Regions from separate parts of the Vagococcus zengguangii genome, predicted to be linked through region 2. Evidence: predicted binding sites of a transcription regulator. Region 2 holds the regulator's gene; the other holds the start of a gene.
The links. The regulator HrcA, encoded in region 2, represses chaperone genes, less so after heat shock. The targets are predictions, from matches to a motif close to TTAGCACTCNNNNNNNNNGAGTGCTAA.

Region 1 (10,701 bases), 1.0 Mb from region 2:
TCTTCTAATGCACGTAAGACAATGCTTACTCCTGTTGCTTCATCACCAGTTGCTTCAATAGCTGACACTTTTTGGATAACGTTAACTAAGGCAGTACCACCACCTGATACGATACCTTCTTCAACCGCCGCACGTGTCGCATTCAACGCATCTTCAATACGTAATTTCATTTCTTTTAATTCAGTTTCAGTTGGTGCACCGACTTTAATTACGGCAACCCCACCAGATAATTTAGCTAAACGTTCTTGTAATTTTTCACGATCAAAATCAGAAGTTGTTTCTCCGATTTGGCCACGGATTAAAGCAACACGGTTAGCGATTGCTTCAGCTGAACCAGCACCTTCAACGATGGTTGTATTATCTTTATCTACAACCACTTTTTTAGCAGTTCCTAAAGCTTCCATTGTCGCATCTTTCAATTCTAAACCTAAATCTTCTGTAATGACTGTACCGCCAGTTAAGATAGCAATATCTTCTAACATCGCTTTACGACGATCACCAAAGCCAGGTGCTTTAACAGCCGCTACATTGAAAGTACCGCGGATTTTATTTAACACTAATGTTGGTAATGCTTCGCCATCGACATCATCAGCGATAATTAATAATGGCTTACCTTGTTGTAAAATTTGCTCTAATAATGGCAAGATATCTTGGATATTAGAGATTTTCTTGTCAGTAATTAAGATATATGGATCTTCTAAAACAGCTTCCATTTTATCTGTATCCGTCACCATGTATTGTGATAAGTAGCCACGGTCAAATTGCATACCTTCTACAACGTCTAATTCTGTTTCAATCCCTTTAGATTCTTCGATTGTAATAACACCGTCGTTACCAACTTTATCCATCGCATCAGAAATATAGTCACCTACGACTGTTGAACCTGATGAAACTGCCGCAACTTGTGCAATTGATTCTTTTGTTTCAACTGGTTGAGAAATGGCATGTAACGCTTCAACCGCTGTTTTAGTCGCTAGTTCAATCCCTTTACGGATACCAACTGGGTTTGCACCAGCAGTTACGTTTTTAATTCCTTCACGAACAATCGCGCGTGTTAAAACAGTCGCAGTTGTTGTACCGTCACCTGCGATATCATTTGTTTTAGAAGCTACTTCAGATACTAATTTAGCTCCCATATTTTCAAAGTGATCTTCTAATTCGATTTCTTTGGCAATTGTTACCCCATCATTAGTAATTAATGGTGACCCAAAACCTCTTTCTAACACAACATTACGTCCTTTAGGTCCTAATGTTACTTTTACCACGTCAGCTAAGGTATCTACCCCTCTGACCATTGCTTCGCGAGCATCGCCTGCAAATTTAATATCTTTAGCCATATTCAATCATCCTCTACTTTCTATTCTACAATCGCAATAATATCTTTTTCATGAACAATTAAATAATCTTTTCCAGCATGATTCACTTCTGAACCTGCATATTTCTCAAATACAACCTGGTCGCCTACTTGAACTGTTAATGGTAATGTTTCACCGTTTTCTAACGTACGACCTGGTCCCACTGCTAGGATGGTTCCTACTTGTGGTTTTTCTTTAGAGGCTGAAGTTAATACCAGCCCTCCTGATGTGACTTCTTCTTGCTCAGCCACTTCAATAATGACACGATCTCTTAATGGTTTTAACAACTTAAATCCCTCCATTTGCTTTATTAAGATTAGCACTTAAAACTCAAGAGTGCTAACCACACTTATAATAATACTCATTAATCATTCGTTTTGCAAGTGTTTTAATTGCGCTTATGACTAAATTATCTCTTCAATCAGTACGTGTAAAACTACCAAACAAATAAAAAAAAAGACTCACTAGCAAAACTAGTAAGTCTTCTATAAGTTCAATCATTAGATGCAATAATTACGCTTTGTTAACGTTTACTGCTTGAGGTCCGCGATCGCCAGATTCTACTTCGAAAGTAACTGCTTGACCTTCTTCTAAAGTTTTGAATCCTTCACCTTGGATAGCTGAGAAATGTACAAATACATCATCTCCACCTTCAACTGTAATGAATCCGAAACCTTTTTCAGCGTTAAACCATTTAACTGTTCCTTCTGTCATTATTAAACTCCTCCTTTTCCCAAATATTTCGTGTAGTTCTTGAAGGGAATACAAGGATTCGTTTAATAGACTCCTTTGTTTCTCCGTTACAAACATATCACTACACTTATTCTATCATATAACATAAAAAATGCACAACATATTTTTGCGTAAATCTATTTACCAGTGATAACATCAGTTTTTTCAACACTTGGAATATGATATTTTAGACAAAACAGTGTTATTATTAACCAAAATAAAATAACATTAATATAAGCATAATAATTGCGACGTATTCTATATAGGTGGTACCCTAATATCAGATGAACTTCATATTAAGGAGCGTGTAAAGATTATGGAAAACTTTGTATATGGCACTGTTTTGAAGAAAATAAGAAAAGAACTCAAACTGTCACAAAAAGATGTTTCAGAAAATATTTGTTCCCAAGCTATGTTGAGTCGCATCGAAAATAACGATGTTATACCAAACGTTATTATCATGCAACAGTTATGTTCCCGCCTTAATAAATCTGTCGATGAAGTCCTATCTCACAACGACTCCTCTGTTAATCGAAAAAATGCACAAGCTCAAGAAGTATTAGATTTGATTAGCTATTATCATTCAACCGAACAATATTCACTATTAAATAATTTAATGACAACGAATCATTTCTTAGAATCATTTACTACTGATACACAACTACAAGCCTTTCACTATTACAAAGCCTGTTTATTGGCATTTTATGATCCACAATCAGAGCACGCCTTCTCCCTTTTAGAAAAAAGTTTAAACTATACGTATAAAAAAAATAACAAACCATACCTAACTGACATGGAATTAATGATTATGTGTGAATTAGCGACTTATCATTTAAATAATGATAATTTAGCCAAAGGGTTACTCTACATCAATCAAATTTCAACTAGCTTTGAAGAAAAAAAACATGATCTCACTCGCCACGAATTAGTTCGTTCTTTATATAACATTTGTGTCGCACTTATCCATCAAGGCCAAATAGAATTAGCTCAAAAATTAATTGAATGTGGTATCAATTGGGCAAAAGAAAAGCAAATTTATTATTATTTAGACCAACTATTCTTATTAAAAGGTGTCATCATGCAAGAAAATTATAAAATTAATGAGGCAATTGACCTGATTAAGACAGCTAACCAAGTCCGCATGTTGGCATCTTCTCAATAACACTCCACAAAGAAGAAAAACCTAGGAACAAGACGCATTCGCAGTCTTGCTCCTAGGTTTCTTTTTTAATCTCTACCGATAATTCGAACTTCTGGTTCTAATTGGACTTGGTTACGTTCAAAAATCACCGTTTGAATATGGGCAATCAGTTCCATATAATCGGTTGCTGTCGCGTCGCCAATATTCACAATAAAACCCGCATGTTTAGTTGAAACTTGTGCGCCACCAATTGTGTAACCTTGTAAGTCAGCAGCTTGAATTAATGCGCCTGTATAATACCCTTCTGGACGCTTAAAGACACTACCACAAGAAGGTAAATCTAGCGGTTGTTTACTTTCTCTTAAAAACGTCAATTCATCCATTTTCGCAAAAATTTGGTCGTACTTGCCTTTTTTCAAAGTGAAGGTTGCACTTAAAATAACACCTTTTTTCTCTTGTAATAGGCTATGACGATAACGAAAGTTCATATCATCTAATGTCAATTTTTCAATCGTGCCATCTTCCCAAATAACTTGGCATGAAGTAAACACATCTTTAATTTCGCCACCATAAGCACCAGCATTCATATAAACCGCTCCACCGATACTACCTGGAATGCCACAAGCAAACTCAAAGCCTGTCAATGACGCTTCTAATGCTAATTTAGTCGTTTCAATTAGTGATGCTCCTGCATCCACGGTAATTTGATTATCTTTTAACGCCACTTGTTTCATGTCAGTTAATATAATAACAAACCCTTCAATCCCGCCATCTTTAACAATTAAGTTACTTGCATTACCTAATACTAACCAAGGATAATCGTTGGCTAAACAATAATCAACAACTTGCTTGACTTGGTCTTGATTTTCAGGAAAAACCAACACGTCAGCTGGTCCACCTGTTTTAGTATACGTATACGTCGATAATGGTTCATCGAAAAACAAACGAATCCCCTGTAAATCTTCAGTAATCAATTCTTTATTCACTATGTCGTTCCTCTTTCTAAAATAAGATCGCTTATATTTTACCATGTTTACACGAATTAGCAAAAATTAGCTTTCTAATAAATAACTTATATTATTTTTCGTTGATTTCCATCACAATATGAGGAATATCATCTTCAAGATACACTTCTGAAATAGGAATGAATCCGAAATTTTTATAAAATCCTTCTAAATAAGCCTGCGCTGAAATTTCGATACGCTGAGCAAAATCGTGTTCTCTAATATAGGCTATTGTAGCAGCGACTATTTTTTGACCATAGCCATTGCCTCGATAATCTTCATTAACCAATACACGACCAAAAGCCGTATGGTGTTCATAAGGAATCACACGCGTATAAGCCACAATCTCATCACCTTCACTCAACCAGATATGTGTTGCGCGTTCGTCAAGTTCATCAACTTCTTGATAAGGACAGTTTTGTTCTACCACAAATACCGCCACACGTTCTTGAAACACACGCAATAATTCTAATGTAGACATTTCATCGAGTTGCTTAATTATTAACTTCATGAGACTCCCTACTTTCTTATCGTTTCTTTAATCATAAAGCAGTTTCCCTAAATAAACAACTAAGAATACACGCTTTTTGTGATACAATAAGGAATGATTATAAACAAGCGGAGGCTATAATATATGAAATTTATTTCGTGGAATGTTAATGGTTTAAGAGCCGTCATACAAAAGGATTTTATAGAGATTTTCAACCAGCTAGATGCAGACTTTTTCTGCTTACAAGAAATTAAACTACAAGCCGGACAAATTGATCTTGAATTGCCTGATTATCATCAATATTGGAATTATGCGGTTAAGAAAGGCTACTCTGGTGTCGCCATTTTTGCTAAAGAAGAAGCACTGAATGCGACATACGGTTTAGGAATTGAAGAACACGATCAAGAAGGACGTGTCATTACCTTAGAATACCCTGAATTTTTCTTAGTCACCTGTTACACGCCCAATGCACAAGCCAAGTTAAAACGTCTTGACTATCGTTTAAGCTGGGAAGAAGCTTTCAAAAATCACTTGAATCAATTAAATGTACAGAAGCCTGTGATTGTTTGCGGTGATTTAAATGTTGCTCATCAAAATATCGACTTAAAAAACTGGAAAACTAATCAACAAAATCCTGGTTTTTCTCCACAAGAACGACAAGCTTTCACGAACTTATTAGCAGAGGGGTATATCGATACGTTCCGTCATTTCTATCCTGACTTAGAAGGTGCCTATTCATGGTGGAGTTACCGATTCAATGCCCGTCAAAACAACGCTGGCTGGCGGATTGATTATTTCTTAACATCTGAAAGCCTAGTACCACGACTAATCGATGCCAAAATTCATGCAGATATTTTCGGTAGCGATCACTGCCCCGTTGAACTAACCATCGCTTAAGGAGGAATTTCAAGATGAATTTTATCGCAATGGACTTTGAAACGGCTAATGCAGCACGGCACAGTGCGTGTTCGGTCGCGTTGGTCTTTGTTCAAGATAGCCAAATCATCGGCAACTATTACTCATTATTACGCCCAGAAACCGATTTTCACTGGCGAAACATCCAAGTGCACGGCATTAAACCTGAGATGGTAAAAAATTCGCCCACTTTTGCAGAAATTTGGCCTGAGTTATCACAATATTTCCAAACTCAACATCTCGTTGCCGCGCACAATGCCCCTTTTGATAATGGGGTATTAAAAGGGTGTTTAGACTATTATGATTTACCTGCGGCACACTTCCAGTCACTGTGTACGGTTAGAAGTAGTCGTAAGTTATTTCCTGATTTTGACAACCACCGCTTAAATACTGTTTGTCAAAATTTAGGCATCACACTCAACAACCACCATGACGCGCTAGAAGATAGCCTAGCTTGTGCCAATATTTTGTTGACTCAAGAAAAATTATTTGGCACAGAGCCATTAAAACAATTCGTAAAAAAAATCTAGCTCAAAAGAGCTAGATTTTTTTATATAAAGATATAGGCCGCTATAGCTAAACGCTATCTCAAGCACTTTTAATTATTTTTAACTCCCGGAGTTGAAGCGATAATATCTAAATTACCCGATAGTTTCCAAGTTGAAACAGTCGCTGGAATAATGAAGTGTTGTCCTTTGGCAAGTGGCCATTCGTTCTCATCAATCATAATAGTCCCTTCACCTTCTAAGACACTTACTAGCGTGTATTTGTTCACTTGATTTAATTTAACTGGTGAGTTAATTAACCAGTGAAAGACGTTGAAGTAATCACTTTCAATTAAGGTAATCAATTCACTTTCGCCAATTTTTTCGACTTTTTGATCAAACGGTGCAATGTGATGCGGAACCGTCGTGACATCAATTGATTGTTGAATATGTAATTCACGCTCATTTCCTTGATCGTCTTTACGGTCGTAGTCATACACACGATAAGTGGTGTCACTACTTTGTTGTGTTTCTAAAATCGTTACACCTGCGCCAATCGCATGCATTGTGCCACTTGGAACAAAGAAGAAATCACCCGCTTTAACTTCCACTTCCTCTAATAATTCTGTCCATTCACCCTTATGAATACGTTCTGCTAATTCTTCACGTGTTTTAGCTGTGTGGCCATAAACAATTTTAGCACCTGGATCAGCATCTATCACATACCAGCATTCCGTTTTTCCTAATTCACCTTCATGTTCTAAGCCATAAGCATCATCCGGATGGACTTGCACTGACAGGTCATCTGCTGCATCGATAATTTTTGTTAATAAAGGAAAAACATCAACTTGTGGGTTGCCAAATAGTTCAGGCTGATTCGTAAATAAGTCAGCTAGTGACTCGCCCGAGAATTCATTTTCAGGTAAAACATGGCCCATACCGTTTGGATGTGCACTAATTGCCCAACATTCTCCTGTTTTGTCACTGGGAATATCATAATGATAAATATCGCGTAATTTAGTGCCACCCCAAATTTTTTCTTGTAAGACTGGCGTCATAAAAATAGGTTGTTTCAACATTGCTCATCCTCTCTCATAAAAAAACATAGTTCTATTATAGAACGTTTTCAAAAAGATTACCACAAAAGTCTAGACATTTAATGAAAAAGAAACAAAAAAAGAGTAAGACTTTTCAGCCTCACCCTTAATCATTAACGATTATTTTGAAAATTTTTCTTCCAATGTTTCCATTGTTGTTTTTAGCCCCACTAACCAAGCCATTGTAATGTAGTTAGTGTATTTTTCTGATTTAGTGATTTTAGCAATATCAGAAACATCTAATGAAGCAAAAACTTTTTTCACTTCCATTGTTTGCGCGTGGTCAGTTACTTTCGCTTCAAACATTGCTTTTACTTCTGGGCTATGCCATTCGTTTAAACCGAAAACATCTGGTGTTGTCGCTTCGTAACCTTTGATTGAAGCAAAGGCGTTGTCGTAATATTTCAAAAGGTTTAATTCACCTTTTTTAAAGTATAAATCCATCGCTTCAACGATACGTGCTGATGATGTTTTTTTCTTCACTAATTTATGAATAGCTTCGGCGTCAGCTTTTTGGCTTAATAAAGCAAAATCTTCAGCGTCTGTCATGTAAGTAGCGACCATTTTTTTGACATAGTTTCTTTGATACTTTAACTTAGGCGTTTTTTCTGTCATTATTCCTTAATTCTCCTTCAACACTCTGTAAATATATAACTAAACTTGTTTTAATCAACCTTTTAAAAGTACCGTATTTTCAAAAAATATGCAAGTGTTTTCGCTTTATTTTCATTAATATCACATTAAGATAGGTCTCACCCCACCACTTTTCACTTCAAGTTAAAATTTACGATCTGCTATTAGCCAAGCAACTAAATGTGTGATAATAGCAATTAAACAACTAGTAACAATTAAAATAATCGGTAGAATTAACTGCATATTTTCTGAGAATAACGACACAGTTTGACAGAAAAAATATGCGCATAGCGCGACTATTAATGTTATTTTAAACGCGTCATAACTTTTCTTAATCGCATAATTAGAGATTAACTCTTCCCGTTCATCTTGCACGCTATACTCTCCTTTATTAAATTGATAGCCTTCTATTCGCCATTTCCTAGCTAATATCATGCGTACCGCGCCCCAAATAATTAACCATAAAATAAACAACGATGTTAACCAACCAGTTTTAATTTGAAATAACATACCTGTTGGTGGATTAACACTTAGTAGCAACGTTTGAGATAATGCTGCCCCGAATAATCCAATCAAAATAATATTACCTATTTGCTCAACAATAATTTTTTTCATGATAATTCCTCCTCTAATTGAAATAATGCATTAATATCAACTTCTAAAACTTTAGCCAGTTGCAATGCTAATACTAGTGACGGTGTATAATTTCCTTTTTCTAACGACACAATGGTTCTTCTAGAAACACCAACTAATTTAGCCAGTGCTTCCTGAGTTAAGCCTGCTTTTTTACGATATTTTATCACTTGATTGCTTATCATCTAAATCCCTCCCAAAAAAGAGAAGTAAACTTCACTTTACACTCAGTATATACTGAGTCAAATGTGAAATCAACTTCTCATTCATTTTCCCATTTTACTTGCTTGATACTCTTTTGAACATTTTAAAATTTCTTCATAAATCGATTGAATACATGGTCGATATTGTGGATGTTTAACATGGTTCGTTACTTTTTCCATCACCTTTTCCTCACGTTCGCTATCTAGAATCTCGCGAGTCTGCGCTTGTTTAATCGCAATGACTTGTTCTACTACTTTCATTCTTTTCTCCAACAACGCGACAATTTGTTGATCAAGTTCATCAATTTGACGACGGGCTTGTTCCATTAGCTATCACTCCTTTTTACTGTTTCATTAGCTCACTTTTTAATTGTTTAAATAATTCTGTTGCATCTCCAATAACCGCTAACGTTTCAGCCCCAACATGATGTGCTTCTTTATTTACTAAAATCACTTGGGCATCTGGCGAACGGTAATCTAAGAGACCCGCGAATGGATAAACACGCAAACTAGTCCCTACTACAACAATCGTATCAGCTTGCATGACTTGACGGATTGCGTGTTGCACGTTGTTTTCGTCCAATCCTTCTTCATAAAGCACCACGTCAGGACGTAATTGTCCGCCACACCCTTCATGAGAGTCACCATCTAAATAGCTGCTCACCGGCACCAACTTGCCACACTGCTGACAATAAACATGATACAAGCTGCCATGAAATTCAATTAAGTTTTTCTGACCAGCTTTTTGATGTAAGCTATCAATATTTTGCGTAATCACACAAACTTCTTGGGCTTTCTCTAACTCCACCATCACTTGATGAATGACATTTGGCAGCGCTTCTGGATGGTATAAATTTTTAACAAATCGGTAAAACTTTTCAGGTTCACGTTTCAAGCACGTATGACTAAGCAAGTACTCTGGTGCCTCAAGACTGGCATAGACACCGTCTAACGAACGATAATCAGGAATACCCGACGGAACCGACACGCCTGCTCCTGTCATGAAAACAAGCTGCTTTGCTGCCTTAATTTTTTCACAAGCTATAGTTATTTTTTCAGTCATGCCCCTTACCTCCCAATATTGTCCCAATACTTATTTCCTAAACCTATTATTTCAAATAATTTCACAAAAAACTAGTCGAGATGTGTATTAATCTAAAAACTTTTTTCATTAATCCTTCAATTAAATTTATGATATGATGAAAACGACTGTAACGTTTGAATAGTGCGACCAAATAAAGGAGGAAAACATGCACCCTTATAATCTACGTGAATTAACTTTAGCGTATGATGAACAACTTTTTTATGAACTGATTTTAACTACTGATGATTATTTTAGCGATTATCAAATGACTATTCCCTCATTGGAGGAAGTGCGTTCTGAATTTTGGTTAGATGTTCCATCAAATACTCAGTTAAGCCAAAAGAAACTCCTTGGTATTTTTTCTGGCAATGAACTTGTTGGCTTTGTCGATGTGCTACTTGATTATCCCGAATCCCAAAGTGCCACATTAGGTTATCTTGTCTTACATCAAAAAATGCGCGAACAAGGTTGGGGTTCCCTTATATATCAGCAAATTGAAACACAGCTAGTACAAAACAATTATCTTCACATGCGACTAGGTGTTATTACCGATAATTTGCCAGCCTATCACTTTTGGGAAAAAATGGGCTTTACACCTTATGACACCATAATTACCGATTATGGCGAACAAACGAACATGCAAAAATCGTTAAAATAAAAAGCGTTGACTTCACGTCAGCGCTTTTTGCTCATCTATTATCCGTCGTAAAAACCTAAAATCGCAATCGCGACCATAATCATCGCAATGACTAAATATTGTTTCACACTTAATTTTTCTTTTAAGAACAATCGTGACCATAACACTGAAATAATGCTATAAGAAGAAATTAGCGGTGCCACAACAATGGCATTACTTGCAATCGCGCCGACATAGAAAAACTGCCCTAATGTTTCAAAACTAGCGGCTAATAGTCGATTTTTCTCTTTCG
Region 2 (10,701 bases):
ATGATGTCATTGAAGGTTTCGTTATGGAAGAAATTAAACGCGTTTAATAACTATTATATATTGAAAGGAGCCAACGAATATGGCTAATTATCGTTCTCGCCGTGTGGCACAAGAAGTACAAAAAGAAATTAACGATATTTTGCATAAAAAAGTTCGTGATCCTCGAGTTGCGGGTGCAACAATTACCGAAGTATCGGTGACTGGTGATTTACAACAAGCAACCATTTATTACAGCACTTTGACAGATGATCCTAAAGATTGGGAAGACGTCCAAAAAGGTTTTGATAAAGCAAGTGGTTTAATGCGTAAAGAACTAGGGAGCAGATTAAACATCTATAAAACGCCCGAGTTATTCTTTAAACGTGATGAATCTGTCGCTTACGGAAATCGAATTGATGAATTAATTCGAAACATGAATCGTCAGGATTACTAAGAATTAGAGGGCTGTGAGACTTCACAGCCCTTTTTATATTAAGGGGGACTTGTATGGTTAAAAAGAATTCAATGTTATACTTGGTTGTCTTCAACCTATTTTTAGTCTTTTTAGGGGTCGGACTTGTGATACCTGCCTTACCACAGCTAAAAATAGAAATGGGCTTCTCAGGGACTGTTATGGGGATTTTAGTTTCAATTTTTGCGTTCGCGCAATTAGTAGTATCGCCAATTTCAGGTTACATGTCAGATAGATTTGGACGTAAAAAATTAATCGTCTTTGGTATGCTGTTATTTGCAATTTCGGAAGTTATTTTTGGCTTCGCGCAAACTTTACCATGGTTTTATTTTTCACGTTTATTAGGAGGCGCTTCAGCGGCCTTCATTATGCCGTCGGTTACAGCGTTTGTGACGGATTTAACAACGATTGAAGAACGTCCAAAAGCGATGGGATTAGTTTCTGCTGCTATTAGTGGTGGTTTTATCATTGGTCCTGGTGTTGGTGGGGCGTTAACTCATTTTGGTTTACGTGTACCGTTTTTTGCCGCAGCGTTAGTGGCTTTTATTGGTTTTATCGTTTCAGCACTTATTTTGAAAGAACCAGAAAAACATCAAGAGGTGTCTCACAAAGCAGTTGAAAAGTTAGACGCAAAAACGGAAGCTTTTAATTTGCTGAAAAATCCTATTTTCAGTATGTTATTTGTTATCATTTTTATCTCTTCATTTGGTTTACAAGCTTTTGAAGCGATATACAGTGTGATGGCCACTGAAAACTTTGGTTTTACAGTTGGACAAATTTCAGTCGTTATTACGATTGGAGGTATTTTTGCCTTAATCTTCCAACTGTTTATCTTTGAAAAATTAGTTGATATTATGGGTGAGTTACGCTTAATTCAATTAACATTCTTTTCAAGTGCATTGTTTATTGCGTTTATAGCATTTACGAATAGACCGTGGGTAGTAGTGGCTTCAACGTTCGTGGTATTCTTGTCATTTGACTTGTTTAGACCAGCTGTAACAACCTATTTATCTAAACATGCTGGCAATAATCAAGGGATGATTAATGGATTGAATTCAACGTTTACAAGTGTGGGTAATATTGTGGGTCCAATTGTAGCAGGAGCATTATTTGATATGCATCACCGCTCGCCTTACTTTGTATCAGCGCTTATTTTGTTAATTACCGGAATTATTTCCTTAAAACTAAACAGTAAGAAATACCAAGCAGAAGGTTAACCTTCTGCTTTTTTTTATAAAGTTTAAATGATTGAAGCGTTGAATTTCAAAGCATTTTGCCCACTTATAAGGTGTAATATGTTATAATAACTGGGTTATTAGACTAAGTGAGGAGTAATTATCGTGGACGGTATTATTGCATTATGGAAAGAACGTGGCATGACCAGTCATGATTGCGTATTTAAACTAAGAAAAATTTTAAAAATGAAAAAAATCGGTCACGGTGGCACCTTGGATCCTGATGTAGACGGTGTTTTACCGATTTGTATTGGTAAAGGAACCAAAGTGATTGAATATTTACAAGATAATCATAAGATATATGAAGGTGAGATTACGTTAGGTTTCTCAACAACAACTGAAGATGCTTCAGGTGAAGTCGTTGAGCAAGTTTCGTTAACTGAACCTTTGACAACGGAAGCTATTGATGATGCGATGAGTCAAATGGTGGGAACGATTACGCAAATACCACCGATGTATTCAGCGGTTAAAGTTAACGGTAAACGTTTATATGAATATGCACGTGAGGGGTTAGAAGTAGAACGCCCTATTAGAAAAGCGGAAATCTTTTCATTTGAGCGAACAAGTGAACCCGTTTTTAATGAAGTATCTGGAACGCAAACATGGCGCTTTAAAGTGGTTTGTGGTAAAGGGACATATGTTCGGACGTTATCGGTTGATACAGGGACTGTTTTGGGGCTACCTGCTCATATGTCCGACTTGACGCGTACAGCTAGTGGTGGCTTGAGTAAAGAAAATGCATTAACGCTAGAGCAGATCAGTGCTTTAGTTGAACAAGAAGATTTTAGTTTTGTTCAACCAATTGAGCGAGCTTTTGACGCATCATTTACTTGCATTGAATTAAACGATGAACAATATCAATTGGTGAAAAACGGGGTCTTTTTAGCACGTCATCTAGTCAATCAATCGACTAAAGAAGAGGAACCGTTACCTGTTTTTTATCAAGGACAAGTCGTCGGGGTTTATCAAGTTCATCCAACCAAAAAAAATATGTTAAAACCAACAAAAATTATTAGAAATGATCAGTAAGAGGTAGAAAAGTTATGGAATTAATTGAAATACATCATCCTTATGACCCTAGCGCAATCCCAAGTGGTGACGTTGTAATGACACTAGGTTTCTTTGATGGCGTACATCGCGGTCATCAAGCTGTCATTAAACGTGCCAAAGAAGAGGCGATTAAACGCGGATTGAAATTGGCAGTAATGACATTTAATCAACATCCGTCAATCGTTTTTCAAAAAATTGATCCTAAGGCAGTGAGATATTTAACGACGGTTGAACAAAAAGCGGAAATCATGGCAGCTTTAGGAGTAGATTATTTATACGTTGTTGAATTTACCTCTGCGTTTGCGGGGCTTTCACCAGAAGCGTTCGTTGATGAGTACATCGTTGGTTTGAATGCCAAAGTTGCGGTTGCAGGTTTTGATTATACATATGGCAAGAAGGAAATTGCCGCGATGGAGCATTTACCAGGTTATGCACAAGGTCGATTTGATGTCATAACTGTTGATAAATTATCAGAAAACAATTTAAAAATTAGTTCATCGCGTATTCGTGTTTATCTTGATGAAGGCGAGATGGAATTGGTAAATGAAATGTTAGCCTATGATTATGTCACAGGTGGTATTGTCGTTCATGGAGATGCTCGAGGTCGTACTTTAGGTTTTCCGACTGCAAACGTAAAAACATCTAGCGCTGTACATTTGCCGAAAGATGGTGTTTATGTGGTGGAGATTAAAGTAGCTGACAAATGGTATCAAGGGATGGCTCAAATTGGTCATAATATTACTTTTAAAGCAAATCGTGATCGAACAGTTGAAGTGTATATTTTAGATTTTAGTCAGGATATATATGGAGAACAAGTTGAAGTGAGATGGCTACATTATTTACGTGGCGAGATAAAATTTGACGGAATTGAAGGTCTTGTTGCACAATTAAATGAAGACAAACAAAATACGGGGCTTTATTTTAAAGAAAGAGGGTCTTTAGCATGACGTCAGCTTATATTCATATTCCATTTTGTGAGCACATTTGTTATTATTGCGATTTTAATAAAGTAATGTTAGAAGGGCAACCGGTTGATGAATACGTTCAGTCTTTATTAAAAGAAATTAAAATGACGCTTGAACAGTTTCCAACAGATAATACTGAAACGATTTATATTGGTGGTGGGACGCCAACGTCTTTAACAGCCGAGCAGTTAGATGTGTTACTAGCAGGCATTAGAGAGTTAATGCCTTTTAAAGATGGAAATGAATTTACAGTTGAAGCGAACCCTGGTGACTTAACCTTAGAAAAGCTAAATGTCATGTCTTCTTACGGCGTTAATCGTTTATCGATGGGTGTGCAGTCATTTGATGATAAATTACTAAAAAAAATTGGTCGTAAACATAGCGCTCAAGACGTCTATGATACGATGAAGGTCATTGATAAAGCAGGGTTTGGTAATAATGTTAGTATTGATTTAATCTATGCATTACCAGGTCAAACCATGGCTAGTTTCGAAGACACATTGAAGCAAGCACTTGCTTTAGATTTACCACATTATTCGTTATATTCATTAATCCTAGAAAATCAGACGATTTTTTATAACTGGGCACGTCAAGGTCGACTTGATTTACCACCTGAAGATGTCGAAGGCAACATGTTTGAACGTGCTGCTGAAGAAATGGAAAAACATGGTAAAAAACAATATGAAATTAGTAATTTTTCAGCTCCAGGTAAACAAAGTCAACATAATTTAGTCTACTGGAATAATGAGCATTATTATGGTTTAGGTGCGGGGGCAAGTGGTTACTTGAATCAAACGCGTTATAAAAACCAGGGCCCGATTCAACATTATTTGAAACCTTTAAGAGAAGATCGATTGCCAATCCGTGAAACAGAAGAGTTAACAACTAAAAATGTGATGGAAGAGCAAATGTTCTTAGGTCTACGTAAATTGAAAGGTGTTTCGATTACAGAGTTCAATCGTAAGTTTGGACGTGACTTTTATGATGTTTACGGCAAGATTTTACCTCAGCTTGAGGCGCAAGACTTGATTCAACTCAAAGACGATCATATCGCTTTAACCAAACATGGTTTAATTTTAGGTAATGAAGTATTTGAGAAGTTTTTAATTGATTAGATTAAACGAAATGTTAATTAAATATCGAAAAAGTGTGTATTGCTAAGCTAGGCGATACACATTTTTTTGATTAAAATTATTATAATTCCTTGATTTGTAAGGGATTTTGTTGTTTTTAGCACTCTTTTGTAACGAGTGCTAAAAAATGGTGTTTTTCCATTGACAACCCCTATGTTTACTGATATACTAAGTATTGTGATTAGCACTTATGAGTTCCGAGTGCTAAAGAGAGGTGAATAGAATGTTATCACAACGACAATTAGATATTTTGCGATTAGTCATTCAGTTAAATACTGAAACGGGAGAACCAATCGGATCGAAGACATTGATGAACGCGGGTATTAAAGCCAGCTCAGCAACGATTCGGAATGATTTGGTAGTTCTTGAAAATCAAGGGTTGATAGAGAAGCCTCATACATCAGCTGGTCGTGTACCTTCATTGAAGGGGTATCGGTTCTATGTGGATCATCTATTACAACCATCACAAATGAAGCAAGAAGATATTACTAGAATTCGTCAATCGTTTGATCAGGAATACACGGCATTAAATGATATTATGGCGCATTCAGCGGATTTTTTATCTCAATTGACCAACTATACGGCGATATCGTTAGGACCTGAAATGACTAGCCGTCGTTTGACAGGTTTTAGGGTTATCCCACTAAACAAGCAACAATTAGTGGCCATTATCATTACAGATAAAGGGAACGTTGAAAGTCGAGTATTTAAAATGCCAGAACATCTTGCTTATAGCGATATTGAAACTATTGTTTCTATCGCCAATGAAAAATTAGTCGGTGAACAATTAGTCACGGTATACAACAAACTAAGAACGGAAATCCCTATGATTTTACAAAAATATTTTGTCACAACAAGAGGAGTGATGGATGTTTTTGATACAATTTTAGCAAGTACGTTTAAAGACAAAGTGTATATTAGTGGTCAAATGAATCTTTTGGATAACCAAATGATTTCAGACGTTCATCAAATTAAATCATTTTATTCATTAATGGATAATCAAGAGTTGTTGTCAAACATGATTTCAGCGCCGAATGAAGGTATTGAATTTCGAATTGGCTCAGAAAATGATAATGAACTCTTATCTAATATGAGCATGATTACGGCTTCCTATGAAATTAGTGAATACGGTAACGGTACGATTGCCATTATCGGGCCTACAAACATGGCCTATTCAGAAATTTTTACATTAATGGATACTTACAGAAAAGAATTAGCGAATTATTTAAGCGACTACTATCGCTTATTGGATTCATAAAAGAAAGGGTGAGGCAGTTGTCAGAAGAAATGAAGGAAGAAATGCTTCAAGAAGAACAAGCTACAACTGAAACAACTCAAGAAGCGACTGAAGAAACAGGAGCCGAAGTTGAAGAAGTAATCGAAGTGTCTAAGGAAGAAGAACTTGAAGTAAAGGTCAACGAATTAGAAGACCAATTACTACGCGTTCAAGCAGAAATGATTAATATGCGAAATCGTAATCAAAAAGAACGTGAATTAGCTGCACGCTACCGTTCACAAGATTTAGCAAAAGAATTATTACCTGCTATCGACAACTTAGAACGTGCGCTTGAAACGGAAGTAACAGATGAAAATGGTGAAAACCTTAAAAAAGGAGTTGAAATGGTAAGAGATAGCTTACTAAATGCACTTAATGCATCAGGCGTAGAAGTCATTTCAGCACTTGGAGAAACCTTTGATCCAAACTTACATCAAGCCGTTCAAACAATGCCTGTTTCAGAAGGGCAAGCACCTGATGAAGTGATTCATGAACTTCAAAAAGGATACAAATTGCATGATCGTGTGTTACGTCCAACAATGGTTATCGTAGCACAGTAATAATAAATTAGAAAAATTAAGGGAGACGATTTAATATGAGTAAAATTATCGGTATTGACTTAGGAACTACTAACTCTGCGGTAGCTGTATTAGAAGGCGGAGAAGCTAAAATTATTCCAAATCCAGAAGGTAACCGTACAACACCATCTGTAGTATCTTTCAAAGATGGTGAAATTCAAGTAGGTGAAGTAGCGAAACGTCAAGCAGTTACTAACCCTAACACAATCGCTTCAATCAAACGTCATATGGGTGAAGCTGGTTACAAAGTAGACATCGATGGTAAATCTTACACACCTCAAGAAATTTCAGCGATGACTTTACAATACTTAAAAGGTTTTGCTGAAGAATACCTAGGCGAAAAAGTAACAAAAGCAGTTATCACTGTTCCAGCATACTTCAACGACTCACAACGTCAAGCAACTAAAGACGCTGGTAAAATCGCTGGTTTAGAAGTAGAACGTATCGTTAACGAACCAACTGCAGCTGCATTAGCTTACGGTTTAGATAAAACAGATAAAGAAGAAAAAGTTTTAGTATTTGACCTTGGTGGTGGTACGTTTGACGTGTCTATCCTTGAATTAGGAGATGGCGTATTCGATGTATTGTCAACAGCGGGTGACAATAACTTAGGTGGGGATGACTTTGATAACAAAATCATGAACTACTTAGTAGAAGAATTCAAAAAAGAAAACGGTATTGATTTATCTCAAGATAAAATGGCTGTACAACGTTTGAAAGATGCTGCTGAAAAAGCTAAAAAAGACTTATCAGGTGTGACAAGCACTCAAATTAGCTTACCATTCATCACTGCTGGAGCTGCAGGTCCATTACATATGGAAATGACCTTAACTCGTGCGAAATTTGATGAGTTAACAGCTGACTTAGTAGAACGTACTAAATTACCTGTACGTCAAGCCTTAAAAGACGCTGGTTTATCAGCTTCTGAAATTGACGAAGTAATCTTAGTTGGTGGTTCAACACGTATTCCTGCAGTTGTTGAGGCTGTCCAAAAAGAAACAAACAAAACACCTAACAAATCAGTTAACCCGGATGAAGTAGTCGCAATGGGTGCTGCAATTCAAGGTGGGGTTATTGCTGGTGATGTGAAAGACGTTGTATTATTAGATGTTACACCATTATCATTAGGTATCGAAACAATGGGTGCGGTCTTCACTAAATTAATCGACCGTAACACAACAATCCCAACAAGCAAATCTCAAGTATTCTCTACAGCAGCAGACAACCAACCAGCCGTAGATATTCACGTGTTACAAGGTGAACGTCCAATGGCAGCGGACAACAAAACATTAGGACGCTTCCAATTAACAGATATTCCACCAGCTCCACGTGGTGTTCCTCAAATCGAAGTAACATTTGACATCGACAAAGACGGTATCGTAAATGTTAGTGCGAAAGACTTAGGAACTCAAAAAGAACAAAAAATCACAATCAAATCTTCTTCAGGCTTATCAGATGAAGAAATTGAAAAAATGGTGAAAGATGCTGAAGCAAACGCTGAAGCAGATAAAGCACGTAAAGAAGAAGCTGACTTACGTAACGATGTGGATGCTTTATTATTCTCAGTTGATAAAACATTAGCTGATTTAGAAGGTAAAGTGGATGAAGCTGAAGTGAAACAAGCTGAAGCAGCACGTGACGAATTAAAAGCAGCCGTTGAAGCGAACGATTTAGAAGCTATGAAAACTAAACGTGATGCATTAAATGAAATCGTGCAAAACTTAACAGTTAAATTATATGAACAAGCAGCAGCGGCTCAACAAGCAGCTGAAGGTGCTGGCGAAGCACAAGGATCAGCAGATGATATCGTTGATGGTGACTTCGAAGAAGTAAACAAAGACTAATCAAATTGAAAAGCCAGCAACCTTAGGGTAGTTGGCTTTTCTAATGTCATATTATTAATAATCGGACGGTTTGCCAATTATTAATAATATGATATGATAAGAAAGCATTGAAACTAGAGAAGTGTGGAGGTAAACCCATGGCAAAAAGAGATTATTATGAAGTGCTAGGGGTATCGAAAGATGCTTCAGACGATGAGATTAAAAAAGCCTATCGAAAATTATCAAAAAAATATCATCCAGATATTAATAAAGAAGCAGATGCTGACGAAAAGTTTAAAGAGGTAGCGGAAGCTTATGAAGTCCTAAGCGATGCGCAAAAACGTGCTGCTTACGATCAATATGGTCATGCGTCAACTGATCCTAACTTTGGTGCAGGTGGCGGCTTTGGTGGTGGATTTGAAGGTTTTGGAGGAGGCGGTTTTGGCGGCTTCGAGGATATTTTTGAATCATTCTTTGGAGGCGGTGGACGCTCAAGTAATCCAAATGCACCTCGTCAAGGTTCTGACTTACAATATAGTGTGAATTTAACGTTTGAAGAAGCGATTTTTGGTACTGAAAAAGATATTAGTTATAAACGCGAAGAATCATGTAAAACTTGTTCTGGTAGCGGGGCTAAACCTGGTACTCATCCGGAAACGTGTGCGCGTTGTCATGGACAAGGAACTATTAACGTTGAACGTCAAACACCACTTGGTCGTGTGATGAGCCGTCAAGTGTGTCCAGACTGTCAAGGAAAAGGTCAAACAATTAAAGATAAATGTACGGACTGTCACGGTACTGGTAAAGTTAATGAAACTCACAAGGTAAAAGTTAATGTACCAGCTGGTGTAGAAGATGGACAACAAATGCGTCTAAGTGGCCAAGGAGAAGCAGGGATTAACGGTGGACCTTATGGTGATTTATATGTTGTTTTCCGTGTTGAAGAAAGCCCAATTTTTGAACGTGAAGGGGCAGATATCTTCTATGAACTACCAGTGAATTTTGTTCAAGTTGCATTAGGAACTGAAATAGAAGTGCCAACTGTTCATGGAGACGTTAAATTGAAAATTCCTGCAGGTACACAAACAGGTACGACTTTCCGCTTAAGAGGCAAAGGAGCACCTAGATTGCGTGGAACTGGTAATGGAGACCAACATGTCATCGTGAAGTTAGTAACGCCTAAGAACTTAAATGACGCTCAAAAACGAGCATTAAAAGACTTTGCTGAAGCAAGTGGCGATGAAGTGGTTAGCCCTCAAGAAGAAGGCTTCTTTGATAAAGTAAAAGATGCATTTAATGGTCGTAAGAAGTAATAATAGAAAAAAGTATCCGTTTTGGATACTTTTTTTGTTGCGGAATAAATTTGCTCGTGTATAATGTAAATAGTAATGATTACGATTTGTAGGAGGAAGGTATGAAAAAACTATTTAAAGCACTGATAACTATGTCTGTTCTGATGACGTTAGGCGCGTGTGCGAAAACAGAAAAAAGTAACGAAGCAAATGATGGGATTAAAGTAGTCACAACGTTTTATCCTGTTTATGATTTTACTACAAAAATTGTTGGGGACAATGGCGAAGTTAGTATGTTGGTTACTGGTGAAGTTGAGCCTCACGATTATGAACCGAGTGCCAAAGACATTGCTAAAATTCAATCAGCTGATGTGTTTGTGTATAGTTCAAATGAAATGGAAACCTGGGTATCTTCAGTCCTAGCTAATATCGATACCAAGAAGACCAAAGTAATTGAAGCTTCTGCAGGGATTGAGCTCTTAGCGAATGAAGAAGGTGATGAACATGACCATGAAGCAGATGAACATGACCATGAAGCAGATGAACATGATGAACACGATGGGCATGATCATGAAGCAGAAACACCTGAGCATGACGAAGAGGAAGCCGAAGATCATGCGGGTCACAATCATGAGTTAGATCCTCACGTATGGTTAAGTCCTCTATTGGCTGAACAACAAGCTAAAAACATTTTATCAGGTATTACTGAAATAGATGCACCAAATAAGACTAACTATGAGAAAAATTATAACCAATTTGTTGAAAAATTAACCAATCTAGATGGTGAATTTAAAGAGGCGTTCAAGGATGCTCAAAACAAAACATTCGTCACACAACATGCAGCTTTTGGTTACTTAGCTAATGAATACGGCTTACATCAAGTCTCCATTTCAGGTTT

Region 1: groES (co-chaperone GroES) is a predicted target of HrcA. The motif match lies at 1,672-1,698, and genes of this name have one in related genera.

The regions. Positions count from the first base shown of each region.
Region 1 is NZ_CP039712.1:234,233-244,933, reverse strand. Features, by position in the region: gene groL (chaperonin GroEL) at 1-1,337, opposite strand, end outside; gene groES (co-chaperone GroES) at 1,358-1,642, opposite strand; gene FA707_RS01210 (cold-shock protein) at 1,869-2,069, opposite strand; gene FA707_RS01205 (helix-turn-helix domain-containing protein) at 2,404-3,249, shown strand; gene murB (UDP-N-acetylmuramate dehydrogenase) at 3,315-4,214, opposite strand; gene FA707_RS01195 (GNAT family N-acetyltransferase) at 4,306-4,743, opposite strand; gene FA707_RS01190 (exodeoxyribonuclease III) at 4,867-5,619, shown strand; gene FA707_RS01185 (3'-5' exonuclease) at 5,634-6,167, shown strand; gene manA (mannose-6-phosphate isomerase, class I) at 6,236-7,198, opposite strand; gene FA707_RS01175 (hypothetical protein) at 7,340-7,834, opposite strand; gene FA707_RS01170 (hypothetical protein) at 7,997-8,467, opposite strand; gene FA707_RS01165 (helix-turn-helix transcriptional regulator) at 8,464-8,670, opposite strand; gene FA707_RS01160 (chorismate mutase) at 8,752-9,015, opposite strand; gene FA707_RS01155 (NAD-dependent protein deacylase) at 9,032-9,751, opposite strand; gene FA707_RS01150 (GNAT family N-acetyltransferase) at 9,939-10,430, shown strand; gene FA707_RS01145 (EamA family transporter) at 10,469-10,701, opposite strand, start outside.
Region 2 is NZ_CP039712.1:1,243,940-1,254,640, reverse strand. Features, by position in the region: partial or broken gene infB (translation initiation factor IF-2) at 1-47, shown strand, start outside; gene rbfA (30S ribosome-binding factor RbfA) at 80-433, shown strand; gene FA707_RS05920 (MFS transporter) at 487-1,668, shown strand; gene truB (tRNA pseudouridine(55) synthase TruB) at 1,792-2,715, shown strand; gene ribF (riboflavin biosynthesis protein RibF) at 2,730-3,683, shown strand; gene hemW (radical SAM family heme chaperone HemW) at 3,680-4,816, shown strand; gene hrcA (heat-inducible transcriptional repressor HrcA) at 5,058-6,092, shown strand; gene grpE (nucleotide exchange factor GrpE) at 6,122-6,670, shown strand; gene dnaK (molecular chaperone DnaK) at 6,706-8,532, shown strand; gene dnaJ (molecular chaperone DnaJ) at 8,670-9,824, shown strand; gene FA707_RS05880 (metal ABC transporter substrate-binding protein) at 9,926-10,701, shown strand, end outside.